DNA from 2 places in the Actinomadura rubrobrunea NBRC 15275 genome. Region 2 is predicted to be linked to the other one. Evidence: riboswitches for the same ligand, from Rfam matches in the RefSeq annotation. Region 2 holds a riboswitch; the other holds the start of a gene.
What was found. Region 2 has a riboswitch for S-adenosylmethionine ahead of thrC (threonine synthase). Riboswitches for the same ligand answer to the same signal wherever they lie in the genome.
Positions count from the first base shown of each region.

Region 1 (6,977 bases), on a different contig from region 2:
CCCACGGCCGACACGGCCGATCCCGCGGACGGCGAGACCGCACCGCCCGCGACCGAGGCGGACACCGGGGACGGCGCCACGAGCTCCACCGAGAAGCCCGCCGACACCGCGGTGGCGACCGACGACGCGCAGGCCGACGCGCAGGCGTCCGAGGACACCGGCCGGTCCGAAGCCGAGGCCGCCGCCGCGTCCGCCACGGGCACCGCGTCCCCCGCCGACACCGCCGCCGACACCGAGGCGGAGACCGCCGAGTCCCCCGACTCCGGCACGGACACCGCCCCCGCCGTCCCGCCCGCCGGCGACGGCGCCGAGGCGACGACGCCTGACCTCGCCCCCGTCGAGTCTCCGGAGGACGCCGCACCCGACGGGGAGCCCGGCGTCTCCGACGAGGGGGCCGACGAGGAGCCGGGCACGGCCGACACGGCCGATCCCGGCGAGACCGTGACCCTGGCCGCGCCTTCTCAAGGCGAGGGGGACGCCGCCGCCGAGTCCGACTCCGACGACGGCGCGGCGCCCGGCGACGCGTCCGGCCGCCCCGACGCCGACACGATCGTCGTCACGGCGGCCGACACCGCGACGACCGCCACGGAGACGGGCACGGAGACGGGCACGGGGACGGGCACGGAGACGGGGACGGAATCCGGATCCGACGAGGAACTCGCCGCGGACGTCCTCGACCGGGACCACGACGGGGCCGTAGGGTCGGGCACCGTCGCGTCCTCGCACGACGCAGAGTCCGCCGCCGAGTCCGGCTCCGCACCGGACGACGCCCCCGACCACGCGGACGCCGCCGGGACCACGGTGCCGGACGCCGCCTCGGACCAGGGCGCCGCCGAAGACGCCACCGTCCCGAACGAGGGGGCCGCCGCGGCGACGACTCCCGACCTCACCGTCGTCGAGTCGTCCGATTCCGCGCACGCCTCCACCGCGTCCGCCGACTCGCCGTCCCCGTCGGAGAAGGCGAGCGCCGCCACCGGCGCCGCAGCAGTCCGCGAGGGCGACGGCGACGCAGCGGACGCGGCGGGCGTTGCCGACGGTGACGACGCGGGTACGAAGCAGAACAGCGCTTCGGCGACGGCGAAGACGTCCGCCGCCGAACCGAAGACCGACGTGAAGAGCACGGGGGCGGGCAAGCCCCCGAAGGGGCCGACCGGGAAGAGGCGGAAGGGGGGTATGGACGGCAGACGCGGCAAGCCGCGGGGCAAGGCGGCGCGCATCGGGCGGCGGGCGCTGTTCGTGCTGCTCGGCGTCGTCGGACTCGCCGTGGCCGCGTTCGGTGTGGCGTACCTGCTGACACCGGTCCCGTCCCCCCAGGAGGAGGCCCTCGCGCAAGGCCCCACGTTCCTGTACTCCGACGGCAAGACGCCGATCGCCAAGACCGGCGTCAACCGGGACGCGGTCCGCCTCCAGACGATCCCCAAGGGCGTGCGCGACGCGGTGATCGCCGCCGAGAACCGCAGCTTCTACGAGGATCCCGGGGTGTCGCTGCAGGGCACCCTGCGCGCCTTCTGGTCGACGGTCTCCGGCGAGCAGCTGCAGGGCGGGTCCACCATCACCCAGCAGATGGTCCGCAACTACTACGGCGGCATCGGCAAGGAGCGGTCGATCAGCCGCAAGCTCAAGGAGATCATGGTCTCCTTGAAGGTGGGCCGGGAGAAGTCCAAGGACTGGATCCTGGAGCAGTACCTCAACACCATCTACTTCGGCCGCGACGCCTACGGCGTGCAGGCCGCCGCGCGGGCGTACTACGGCAAGGACGTGAGCCGGCTGACCCCGGCCGAGGGGGCGTACCTGGCGGCGGCGATCCAGCAGCCGAGCAACTTCGCCGACCCGACCGGCTCCACGCGCGCCTACGCCGAGGCCCGCTGGCGCGCCGTGCTGAACAACATGGTCCGCGACGGCGCGATCACCTCGGAAGAGGCGGCGCGGATGACGTTCCCGCAGCCCATCAAGCAGAAGGTCACCAACATCCTGGGCGGCCAGAAGGGCTACATGGTCAACGTGGCCAAGCGCGAGCTGATCGAGCGGCGCGGCTACACCGAGGACGAGATCAACCGCAGCGGCCTGAAGATCACCACCACGTTCGACAAGGAGCTGATGGACGCCGCGCAGGAGGCGGTGCGCGGCACCCTGCCGAAGGGGATGAACCGCAAGATCCGCACCGGGCTGGTCTCGATCGACCCGGCCACCGGGCAGGTCGTGGCGTTCTACGGCGGGCGCGGCTACCTGGAGGAGGCGCTCAGCAGCGCGTTCAGCGACTGGGCGCAGGCGGGGTCCGGGTTCAAGCCGATCGTGCTGGCCGCCGCGCTGGACAGCGGGATGAGCCTGAACACCTACGTGGACGGCAGCTCGCCGCAGTACTACAACGGCACGCCGATCCACAACGACGGCAACCGCAGCTACGGCACGATCAATCTGGTCACGGCCACGCAGAACTCGGTCAACACCGCCTACGTCAACCTCGGCCAGCGGGTCGGCCTCAACAAGGTCACCAAGATGGCCGAGAAGATGGGCATCCCGAAGGCGCAGCTGACCGCCAACGGCGCCAACAACTACCCGACCTTCCCGCTGGGGACGATCTCGGTGCACCCGGTCCAGCAGGCGGGCGTGTACGCCACGTTCGCGGCCGAGGGCGTGTACCGCACGCCGTACGTGGTGAAGTCGGTCACCGACAACACCGGCAAGACCACCACCTTCACGGAGAAGGGGCGGCGGGTGTTCGACGAGCAGGTGGCGCGGGACGCCACGTTCGCCATGCGGCGCGTGGTGGAGGCGGGCACCGGCCAGAACGCCCGGCTGGCCGACGGCCGGGACGTGGCGGGCAAGACCGGCACCACCGACGAGGGCCGGGCGATCTGGTTCAACGGGTTCATCCCGCAGCTGGCGACGACGGTGGCGATGTTCCGCAGCGACGGCAAGCCGCTGGTCATCCCCGGGTACGGCGTGTACGGCGGGCAGCTGCCCGCGCAGATCTGGAACGCCTACGTCAGCCGCGCGGTGAACCTCAAGCACATCGAGCCCAAGGACTTCGGTCCGCCCTCGGTGTCCCCGGGGAGCTACGACGGCGACGCGTACGACCGGCAGAACGGCGCGCCGACGACGCGTGACCCGGAGCAGCGTCCGTCCACGCCGCAGCGTCCGGTCCGGCCGAGGCCGCCGGTGGACTCCCCCAGCGAACCGGAGACCCCGTCCGACGGGGGCACCGGAGGCGGCGACGGCGGCAACGACGGGGGCGTCGACGACCCCGGCGGCGGACGCGGAGACGGCGGAGACGGCGGCATCGTCACCCCGCCGCGCCCGGAGACCCGCGACTAGCATCCGCGCGCCCGACGTCCGGCGTGCCGCGTCCGCAAGCGGGCCGCTCGCGCCGGCGGACGACTCGTGCGGGCGAACGGCTGCGGCGCCTAGCGACACCGCGGTCGGCCCCCTGTAGGCCGAGACCGTGAGAGGGGCCCGGCGAAACACCTCGCCGGGCCCCTCAGCACGTTCGCTGCCTCTTCGCGCCGCCGCAAGGGCTCCGCAGGTCCGCAGGCGACGCCCGCTCGAGGGTTCTCCTCGCACGGCATCGGCCCGCTCGAAGGGGTGCGCACCCGCCGGCAGGCTCGGCGCCCGCTTGCCGGCGAGCGCGCTAGTCGCAGGCCTTGCCGATGCGGTCGGGGGCGTCGCTCATCACGGCGTTGAGCTGTGACGCGTCGCCGGTGCCCACACCGGCGGCGGCGCCGCGCAGGCGGGTCGCCTCCGTCTTGAGCGCCTTCTTCAGCTTCTCGTCCTCCGCCTGGCGGGCCAATCCGTCGATGCGTCCGGCGAACTGGTCGGTGGCCTGCCGCCACTGCGCCGGGTCGTTCGCCGACACGGTCCGCACCTGGGTGAGGTACTGCTGGAAGGCCTTCTTGGTGTCGGCGCACACCTCGTCGGTGTTGCCGGCCCCGCACCCGGTCAGCGTCCAGGCCGCGCCGAGCAGCGCCAGCCCGTGGGCCAGCCTCACGGCCGTCCCGTACCGCATCGCATCCCCCCTTCGATCGCCCATCGGCTCCGCATATACTTCCGCACAAGGTCAAGAGCGCCAGCGTCAAGCCCCGGCTCGCTGGCCGGCAACCCTTCGTCCGCGATGGGGTGCCCCGGGTGAGGACCTGGCCGGACGACGCGGAACGCGTCCGGCAAGCGCGGATCCCGCGGACTCCTCCCGGGATCCCTGGATCCTGAAGGAGGTCGTACGCATGTCCACTGCCGCCACGCTCACCCACGTCTCCCCTCTGCAGCCTTGGACGCCGAAAGACGCGTCGGCGCCCACTCGGCTGCCGAAAGTGGTCGGCGCGGACGTCCCGGTGCCGCTGGAGGACGGACGCCGGGTCCCGTACGCCAACTTCGACTACGCCGCCAGCGCGCCGTGTCTGGAGGCGGTGCAGGAGGCCGTCACCCGGGCGCTGCCGTACTACAGCAGCGTGCACCGCGGCGCCGGGTACGCCTCTCAGGTCACCACCGCCGCGTACGAACGCGCGCGCGAGACGGTTCGGTCGTTCCTCGGCGCCTGGGAACGGGCGTCGGTGGTGTTCACCCGCAACACCACCGACGCGATGAACCTGCTGGCGCACGCGCTCCCGCCCGGCACCACCGTCGTGGTGTTCGAGACCGAGCACCACGCCACCCTCCTGCCCTGGAAGCGCGCCGTGCGGCTGCCCGCGCCCGCCACCCCGTCCGAGGCGATCGCCGCCGCCGACCGGGCGCTGGCCGCCGCGCCGCAGGGCCCGCGGCTGCTCGTGGTCACGGCGGCGTCCAACGTGACCGGCGAGCTGTGGCCGATCGGCGAGCTGGCGCAGGCGGCGCGGCGGCGCGGCGCCCGCATCGCCGTGGACGCCGCCCAGCTCGTCCCGCACCGCCCCCTGGACATGTCCGCGCTCGGCCTGGACTACGTCGCGTTCTCCGGGCACAAGCTGTACGCGCCGTTCGGCGCGGGAGTGCTGGCGGGGCGGTCCGACTGGCTGCGCGCCGCCGAGCCGTACCTCAAGGGCGGCGGCGCCAGCGCCTCGGTGGGGGAATCGACCCGCTGGGCGGCCGACCCGCAGCAGCGGCACGAGGCGGGCACCCCGAACGTGCTGGGCGTGGTGGCGCTGGCGGCGGCGTGCGAGACCCTGACCGCGGCCGGGTGGGACGCGCTCGTCGCCCACGAGGAGCGGCTGCTGGCCCGGCTGCGCCGCGGACTGGCCCGCATCCCGGCGGTTCGGGAACTGAACCTGTGGGGGGAGCGCCACCCGCGCGTCGGTATCGTGTCCTTCACCGTCGACGGCTGGAACGCGCGCGACGTGGCGCTTAGGCTGTCCGGTGAGCACGGCATCGGCGTCCGGGACGGGAAGTTCTGCGCTCATCCCTTCGTGCGGCGCCTGCTGGCCGACCGGCCGGCCGACCGGTCCGGCGCGGCGCACGCGGCCGGAGAGGGCGGCTGCGCGAACGCCTCCGCCCCGGACTCGGCGGTTCGGGCCAGCCTGGGCCTGGGAACGACCGAGGAGCACGTCGACCGCCTGGTCGACGCGCTGGGCGAGCTGGCGCGCTCCGCGGGCTCCGCGCCGGTGCACGCAGGTTCGCGGGTCCGTCCGCACGGACGCGCGCCGGAGGCCGCGGCCCGGCGGGGATAGCCGACGCCGCCTCGCAGCCGCGTCCGGGAGCGCGGAAGTCGAGACCCTTTCGCCCTGTTCGCCCATGTAGCGTAGGCAAGTCCGTACCTAGACGCGTCAGGGCGGGGTACAGCAGGGACAGCGCGGCTTGAATCAGGGGGGTGGCGACCGTGGCCGACGCGTGGCGACCCACGTCGGAACTGGAGCGCCGACTGCACGAGACGGTGCGGGCGGGGGACCCGGAGGCGTACTTCCGTCTGCTCGCCGAGAGCGAGCTGGTGCTGCCCGTGCCCCCGGACCTCATCGACGACGTGCTCGCCAACCAGGCGCAGCCGACGTGGCCGACCCAGGACGAGGACGGCCGCACCCACGTGCTGGCCTACACCTCGCCCGCCGCCATGCGCGCCTGCCTCGGCCCGGCCTACCAGCACTTCGTCCGGTTGAAGTTCGCCGACCTGGCGCAGAGCTGGCCGCATCCGCGCTGGTGGCTGGCGGTCGACGCGCCCGCCCGCGACCTTCGGGACGTGGCGCTGCCGATCGAGGGTCGGCTGCCCGGCTGGTTCGTCCGGCAGCTCGCCGACGGCGACCCCCGGCCGCCGCGGGCCGGCCGTCCCCTCGCCGCGCCGGCCGCGGTCCCCTCCGCCGGCGCCCCGTCGCAGGACGCGCCGTCCAGCGTCCCGAACGCCGTCCCGACCGGCGTCCCGACCGACGGTCAGCCGTCGGACGTCGCGTCCCGAGACGTCCGGTCGGCCGAAGCGACCGGTGCGCACGCGCTGCCCACCGTCCCTCGCACGGAACCCGCGGCCGACCGGACGGCCGCGCCCGCATCGGCCGGTGACGTCCCGGCGCCTGGTGACGTCCCTGGCGCCAGTGAGCCCGCGACGCCCGCAGTGCCGAACGCCGCGCAGGGACCTTCCGCTCCCGCGTCCCCCGCCGCCGCGCCGAACGAGCCTCCGGCCGCCCCACCGGTGGAGCCGCCCGCACCGCCGGCGCCGGAGACCTCTCCCGCCCCGCAGCCGTCCGACGCGCAGCCTCCGGCCGCCCCGGCGCCCGACGCGCAGGGTCCGGCCGCCGGGGACGCCCCGGCGGCGCAGCCGTCGGCCCCGGCCGAGCCGTCCTCGGGCGGCGGGGCGGAGCCTCCCGCCGATCTTCCGGCGCCCGGCGACCGTCTCGTCGCCCGGGCACCGGCGCCCCCGCCGGCGCCGGACGACACGCTCGTGGACGTCCCGGCGATCGTCGACGAGCCCGCCGCCGAGTCCGCGCCCTGGGAGGAGCTGCAGGACCAGCACCGCGACCTGCCGCCCCGCAAGGAGCGCCGCTCGCAGTTCCGCCCCGCCAACGACGTCGAACGGGAGCTGCTGCGCGCGG
Region 1 covers NZ_BCQU01000116.1:11,087-18,063, forward strand. The annotation lists gene AR3_RS30880 (transglycosylase domain-containing protein) at 1-3,315, shown strand, start outside; gene AR3_RS25965 (DUF8711 family protein) at 3,629-4,003, opposite strand; SAM riboswitch class IV at 4,053-4,170, shown strand; gene AR3_RS25970 (aminotransferase class V-fold PLP-dependent enzyme) at 4,218-5,630, shown strand; partial or broken gene AR3_RS25975 (SseB family protein) at 5,780-6,977, shown strand, end outside.
Region 1: linked by a shared signal. The riboswitch ahead of AR3_RS25970 (aminotransferase class V-fold PLP-dependent enzyme) and the one ahead of thrC (threonine synthase) in region 2 are both predicted to bind S-adenosylmethionine.

Region 2 (6,977 bases):
GAGCTCCTTCGCACCATCGAGCCCGACGTGCTGCGCCACTGCTCCCGGTTCCTGCCCTGCCGCCAGGACGCCGAGGAGGCCTGCCAGGACGCGCTGCTGCAGGTCGCCCGCAACATCCAGCGGTTCGAGGGGCGCTCCCGCTTCAGCACGTGGCTGCACGTGGTGGTCGCCAACTCCGCCCGTTCCACCTACCGCTCGCTCAAGCGCCGCTCGCTGGAGCAGGCCGGCGAGCTGCCGCAGCAGCGCCCCGACCCGCGCCGCACCAGCGTCATCGCCGGCTCCCGGGTGGACATCCTCGACGCCATGGAGGAGCTGGAGGCCCGCAAGCCCGACCTGATCCAGGCGCTGGTCCTGCGGGACGTCTCCCAGCTGGAGTACGCCGAGATCGCCGAGCAGCTCCAGCTGCCGCTCGGCACGGTCAAGTCCCGCATCCACGAGGCGCGCAAGCAGGTCCGCCAGACCCTCGGCGAGTCCTACACCTGACCCGTCCGCCGAGCCGCGTCGGCGCGTCCTCGTCGGCCGTCCGCGGCCGCCGCGCTGAGCCGGGGCCCGGAACGGACCGTTCCGCCGGAATGTCTACAGGCGGCGGAATCCGGCGGTCAGGCATCGCCAAGCATTCGTAATGCCTCGGCAAGCGTGCGCCTAGACGCGCGATGCGCGGCGGGGGCGTCGGCCAGCATCCCGAGCATGTTTGCCCACACTGACCGCCCGATCTTCGTCATCGGGTGTCCACGGTCGGGGACGACGCTGCTGCAGCTGATGCTGCACTCGCATCACCGGATCGCCGTCCCCGCCGAGACGCGGTTCGTCATCCCGGCATGGACGTCACGGTGCGAATTCGGTGACCTCCGGGACGGCGAGAACAGACGGGCCCTCGGCGAGTGGATCACCACCGGCGAGGGCACCAAGTTCGCCGCGCTCGGCCTGGACCCCGACCGGACCGTCGAGGAGATCGTCGACAGTCCCCCCACGCTGGGCTCGGTGCTGGCCACCGTGTTCCGCGCGTACGCGCGCCGCTTCGACCGGGTGCGCTGGGGCGACAAGCGGCCCAGCTACTTCCGGTACGTCGGCCCGCTGCTGCGCATGTTCCCCGACGCGCAGTTCATCCACGTCGTCCGCGACGGCCGCGACTGCGTGGCCTCGCTCCGCGAGATGCCCTGGTACAAGCAGGACATCTACCACGCGATCTGCCTCTGGCGGGAGGCGATCGACCTCGGCCGCCGCTACGCCGCCGAGCTCGGCCCCGACACCTACTACGAGCTGCAGTACGAACGGCTCGTCGCCGACCCCGCCGACGAGCTGATGCGGCTGTGCGCGTTCCTCGGCGAGGAGTACGACCCCGCCATGACCGAGCCGCACAGGCTCGCGCGCAAGACCGTCCCGCCGAGCAAGAAATGGCACCGCCGCACGCACGGCGCCGTCGACAGCGGTCGCGTGGGCTCTTGGGCGCGGCGGCTGGAGCCGTGGGAGATCGGCCTGGCCGAGGCGGCGTTCGGAGAGCGGCTCGCCGAGTACGGCTACGAGCCGAGCGGCGCGCCCCGCCCCACGCGCGGACAGCTCGCCCGGCTCGCCAAGGTCAGCGCCCACCGCCGCATGTCGCAGACCAAGCAGCGGATTCGGGAGCGCTGGCGGACGCGCAACGAGCCCAATCCGGTCGTGTCGCTGCTCACCACCGAGCACACCGGGCCCGCTCCGCTCATCGTCGAGCCCCCGTCGCAGTCCGTCAGCACGGAGTCCCCGCTCGCTTCCGTTCCCCTGGCCGAACGGTGCGGCGAGCCGGCGCGCAGCGGCCACTCGGGGCGCTGAGGACGGCCGCCGCGCCGCCGCCGGTGCCGCGGCCTCGAGGGAGCCGGGGCGTCAGTCGAGGGCGGCCAGCTGCTCGGCGAACCAGCGGCGCGGCGGCAGCGCGGTGGCCGCGGCGGCCAGGCGCGCGCAGCGTTCGGCGCGGCGGTCGGGCGGCATCAGCAGGGCCCGGTGCAGCGCCTCGGCGGTCTGCGACACGTCGTACGGGTTGACCGTCAGCGCGTCGTCCGCCAGCTCGGCCGCCGCGCCCGCCTCCCGCGACAGCACCAGCGCGCAGCCGCGCTCCGACAGCACCGGCCCCTCCTTGGCGACCAGGTTCATGCCGTCGCGGATCGGGTTGACCACCAGCACGTCGGCCAGCCCGTAGGCGGCCAGCGACCGCGGATGGTCGTCCTCGACCTCCAGGATCAGCGGCTCCCACGCCGCGGTGCCGTACTCGTCGGCGATCTGCCCGGCCAGCCGCCGCACCTGCGCGGTGTACTCGCGGTACTCGTGCAGGTCGTGCCGCGACGGGTACGCGAACGCCAGGTGCACCACGCGGCCGTGCCACTCGGGATGGCGGGCCAGCAGCTCCCGGTAGGCGGCGAGGCCGCGCACGATGTTCTTGGACGGCTCGGTCCGGTCGACCCGCAGGATCAGCCGGCGGTCGCCGACCCGCTCGCGCAGCGCCCGCCGGCGTTCGGCCACGTCCGGCTCGGCGGCGCGCGCCCGCAGCGCGTCCCCGTCGACGCCGAGCGGGTGCACCCCGACTCGCGTGACGTGCCCGGCGCGTGTGACGGTCCGGGCCGCGCGGTCGACCCGCGCGCCCGGCAGCGGCTCGCAGCAGTCCAGGAACGCCGCCGCCCACCGTTCGGCGAGGAAGCCGGCGTGGTCGGCGCCGAGGATGCCGTCCAGCACCGCCGCGCCGATGTCGTCGGGCAGCAGCCGGAAGTACTCGGGGGGCGCCCACGGCGTGTGCGAGAAGTGCACGATCCTCAGGTCGGGGCGGCGGTCGCGCAGCATGCGCGGCGCCAGCGACAGGTGGTAGTCCTGGATCGCAACCTTGGCGCCGGGGGCGGCGTCGCGTGCCAGGGCGTCGGCGAACGCCGCGTTGTAGGCCTCGTAGGACTGCCAGTCGCGCCGAGTCCGCGCGTCGAAGTGCGGGGCGCGGGGCGTGTCGTACATCAGGTGGTGGACGAACCACAGCGTCGCGTTCGCCACGGCGTTGTAGGCCCGGTGGAATGTGGCCGCCGGTATGTCGAGCATGCGCACGGCCGCGCCGCCGGTGTCGTGGCCGTCCAGGCCCAGCCTGCCGCCGGGGGCGCGCCGGGCGGCCGAACGGTCCGCGTCGCCGAGCGCCGCGCACACCCACAGCACGTCCGGATTCCGGACGTCGCCCGTCATCGCGGCCAGCGCCGACACCAGGCCGCCCCCGCCGCGGCGCGGGATGAGCGCGCCGTCGCCGGAGAAGGAGAACGACACCGGGCCGCGGTTGGACGCGACCAGCACTTGGCTCATACGGGCAGGGTCTCAGGTGCTCAGTGGGAGCATCAAAGTGACCTTCGGGATAGGGGAGACCCCTTTGACCAGCGCTTCCTGTAGTTCAATCGCGGGACGGCGCATGCCCGACCGCCCGACGCCCGCGTCCTTTCACGGCGCCTGTTCGGACGAGTTCACGGGCCGCCTCAACGCGATGCGTCGGCCTGGAGCCGCGCACAGCCCGATTTCGTCCGGCCGCCCGGCCCGCCGCCGAGTGATCCGGCGGCGGCGCGGGTAATGTCTCACAGTGCGAGACCGACCTGTCCGCTAACCGGTCAGATCATGTAAAGTCGCGCATACGACGTGATACCGCTCATGCGGAACGTCCGGCGAAGGAACGTTCCCAGTGGGCGGACGCGGCGACACGTCGACCGACGCGACAACTGAACAACGCTCATCCAGAGGGGTGGAGGGACCGGCCCTGTGAAGCCCCGGCAACCACCCGGTTCGTCCGCGCTCGCGATCCTGCGAGGCCGGCCGGGAAATGGTGCCAACTCCGGCCTGCGACCAAGGTGGCGCAGGAAAGATGGGGAGAAAGGCCTCGCTACATGGCTGTGACGCCTGCCGTCGATCTCGGACCGGCGACCGCTCTCACCTGCCGCGAATGCGGCCACACCCGCGACCTCGGCCCGTTCTACGCCTGCGAGGAGTGTTTCGGCCCGCTGGAGATCGCCTACGACTTCGGGGACGTCTCCCGCGCCGGCATCGAGGCCGGGCCGCGCAACATCTGGCGCTACCGCGGGCTGCTGCCGGTGCCGGCCGCCGTGGCCGAGACGCCCAACACCGAGCCCGGCCTGACCCGCCTGGTCCGCGCCGACCAGCTCGCCGAGGCGCTGGGCCTGCGGCGGCTGTGGGTCAAGGACGACAGCGGCAACCCGACGCACTCGTTCAAGGACCGCGTGGTCGCGGTCGCGCTGGCCGCCGCCCGCGAGCTCGGCTTCAAGGTGCTGGCCTGCCCGTCCACCGGCAACCTGGCCAACGCGGTGGCGGCGGCCGCGGCCCGGGCGGGCATCCGCAGCGCGGTGTTCGTCCCGTCCGACCTGGAGCAGCAGAAGATCCTCACCACGGCGGTGTACGGCGGCACGTTCGTCACCGTCGACGGCAACTACGACGACGTCAACCGGCTGGCCTCCGAGATCGCCGGCGAGCAGGAGGACTGGGCGTTCGTCAACGTCAACGTGCGCCCCTACTACGCCGAGGGCTCCAAGACCCTGGGCTACGAGATCGCCGAGCAGCTCGGCTGGCGGCTGCCCGACCAGATCGTGATCCCGGTCGCCTCCGGCTCCCAGCTCACCAAGATCGACAAGGCGTTCCAGGAGCTGATCAAGCTGGGCCTGGTCGAGGACAAGCCGTACCGGGTGTTCGGCGCCCAGGCCACCGGGTGCTCGCCGGTGGCGGCCGCGTTCAAGCAGGGCCACGACGTCGTCCGGCCGGTCAAGCCCGACACCATCGCCAAGTCGCTGGCCATCGGCAACCCGGCCGACGGCCCCTACGTGCTCGACGTGGTGCGCCGCACCGGCGGCGCGGTGGAGGACGTCAGCGACGAGCAGGTCGTCGAGGGCATCCGGCTGCTGGCCCGCACCGAGGGCGTCTTCGGCGAGACCGCGGGCGGCGTCACCGTCGCCACCCTGCGGAAGCTGACCGAGACCGGCGCCCTCGACCCCGAGGCCGAGACCGTGATCATCAACTCCGGGGACGGGCTGAAGACCCTGGACGCCGTCGCCCCTGTCGTCGCCCCGACCGCGAACATCGCCCCCACCCTGGAGGCGTTCCGCGCCGCGGGTCTGGCCTGACCGGCCCCGCGTCCCGTCGTACGACCCGAGCACTTCGAGGAGCCACCATGAGCACCGTGTCCGTGCGGATCCCGACGATCCTGCGGAGCTACACCGGCGGCGAGGCGGAGGTCAAGGCCGAGGGCGCCACGCTGCGCGCGGTCGTCGCCGACCTGGAGGCCAACTACTCCGGGATCTCCGCGCGCATCCTGGACGACAAGGGCGCCATCCGCCGCTTCGTGAACGTGTACGTGGGCGACGAGGACGTCCGGTTCGCCCAGGGCCTGGACACCCCGACCCCCGAGGGCACCCAGATCTCCATCATCCCGGCCGTCGCGGGCGGCTGACCTCACCCTCACCGGCCCGCCGCCCGAGCCGAACCTCGGCCGGCGGGCCACACCTTTCTCCGCACACGAGCCCGCTACCCACACGCTTCAGCGCCATCGCCCGGCGAAACGCCCTCCCGCGGGGGTCCTGGTGAACGTGCGTCTCCCGCGCCGACGGAACGAATGGCCGGACGAACGGAGAGCCCGCCGAAGGCCATGGTCGGACGGCAGCGCGACCTGGCGATTGCCGGCGAGCGGCTGCCGGCGAGGCGTTGACAGGATGCGCGGACTGGCGCGGCCGCCCGGTGACCGGCGCCCACACCGCGTGCTCAGGGCGTCCGGGTGTCGCCCGCGTAGCGGCCCGAGCGCCGCCGCCCCTTGGTCCCGGACAGTCCGGTGAACGGTTGAGAAGACACCGGCCGTCCGCGAGACGAGAAGATCGCAGCGTTGTGATGCCGCGTGCCTCGTGGGCACGGTGACGCGTCTCGGGTGCGACCGCGCCGTTTCCGGGCGCGAGCTACGATGCGCACGCACTGCAGCGGCATCGCGCGACGGCGAAACCACCCTGGCTGCCCCCCTACGCGGGTGAAGCTTGAAGTGACGTGCAGCGGCGTGCGGCTTCTGCAGCGGACGCGGCGTCAACGCCAGCGGGCGCTTGGTCCGGTGGTAGCGCCCCTTGTACTCGAAGCCGTCCTGCGTCCACCACGGCTACCAGAGCATCGAGTTCGACAACTTCGGGGCTCGACCTCGGCGAGGCGCGGGGCCGCTTCAACGAGTGTCTGGACATGGTGGTCGGCCTCGCATCGTGTTCGTGGCCGCCGACTATCGAGCAGGCCCGCTTCGAGGGCGATGTCCGAGGGCGATGTTCGACCGCTCGCGCTCCGGCGGTGGAGTAATGAAGGGCGTTCTGGCCTAGCAGGCGACGGCGCGATTGTGTCGTCTTCTTTGCACCTCAGCGTTGTTGCGATGGGGGCGTGGACGCTGAGGCGGTGTGAGCGTTCAGCGTAGGCAGCGTAGGCGGTGTCGCACCGTGGCGTCGCCGCGCCTGTGCGTTTCTTCTGGCGTCCGCATGGCCAGGAGGGTGACGGCCTGTTGTCGGCCCGTCAGGGCGGGCGTGTGCGGCAGGTCGCGTCCCTTCCTCGCGTTCGCGTCATGCGGCCCGGCGGTGGCGGGCTGCGTTGTTTCGGAGCGGCGGAATGAGGGGGCAGGTGTCCGTGCGGGGGTATCGGGTACGGGCCCTGAGGCGACGTGGCGCTGAGGTCAGCGCTGGGCGAACGCCGGGCCCTGAGCGGCCGCCGAGGGGTGGCGCAGGGCGCTCCCGCGCTCGTCCGTCACCTCGCGAAAGTGCAGGTCAGAGTACGTTCGGCGGGCAAACGGGGCGTTGTTCGGCGCCGTTTGCGGTCGCTTGCACTCGGCGGGGTGGAGTGCTAAACACGTCGTTGGCACTCTACTGTGGAGAGTGACAATCCCACAGTGTGGGTCGGGGCGATGAGGCCATGCCTCCGGCGGCGGAATGGCAGCCGTCGGGCAGGTCGTCCGTCGCGGGCATCGGCTCGAT
Region 2 covers NZ_BCQU01000078.1:5,265-12,241, reverse strand. The annotation lists gene AR3_RS21795 (RNA polymerase sigma factor) at 1-483, shown strand, start outside; gene AR3_RS21790 (sulfotransferase family protein) at 688-1,806, shown strand; gene AR3_RS21785 (alpha,alpha-trehalose-phosphate synthase (UDP-forming)) at 1,858-3,300, opposite strand; SAM riboswitch class I at 3,713-3,854, shown strand; gene thrC (threonine synthase) at 3,870-5,114, shown strand; gene AR3_RS21775 (MoaD/ThiS family protein) at 5,162-5,440, shown strand.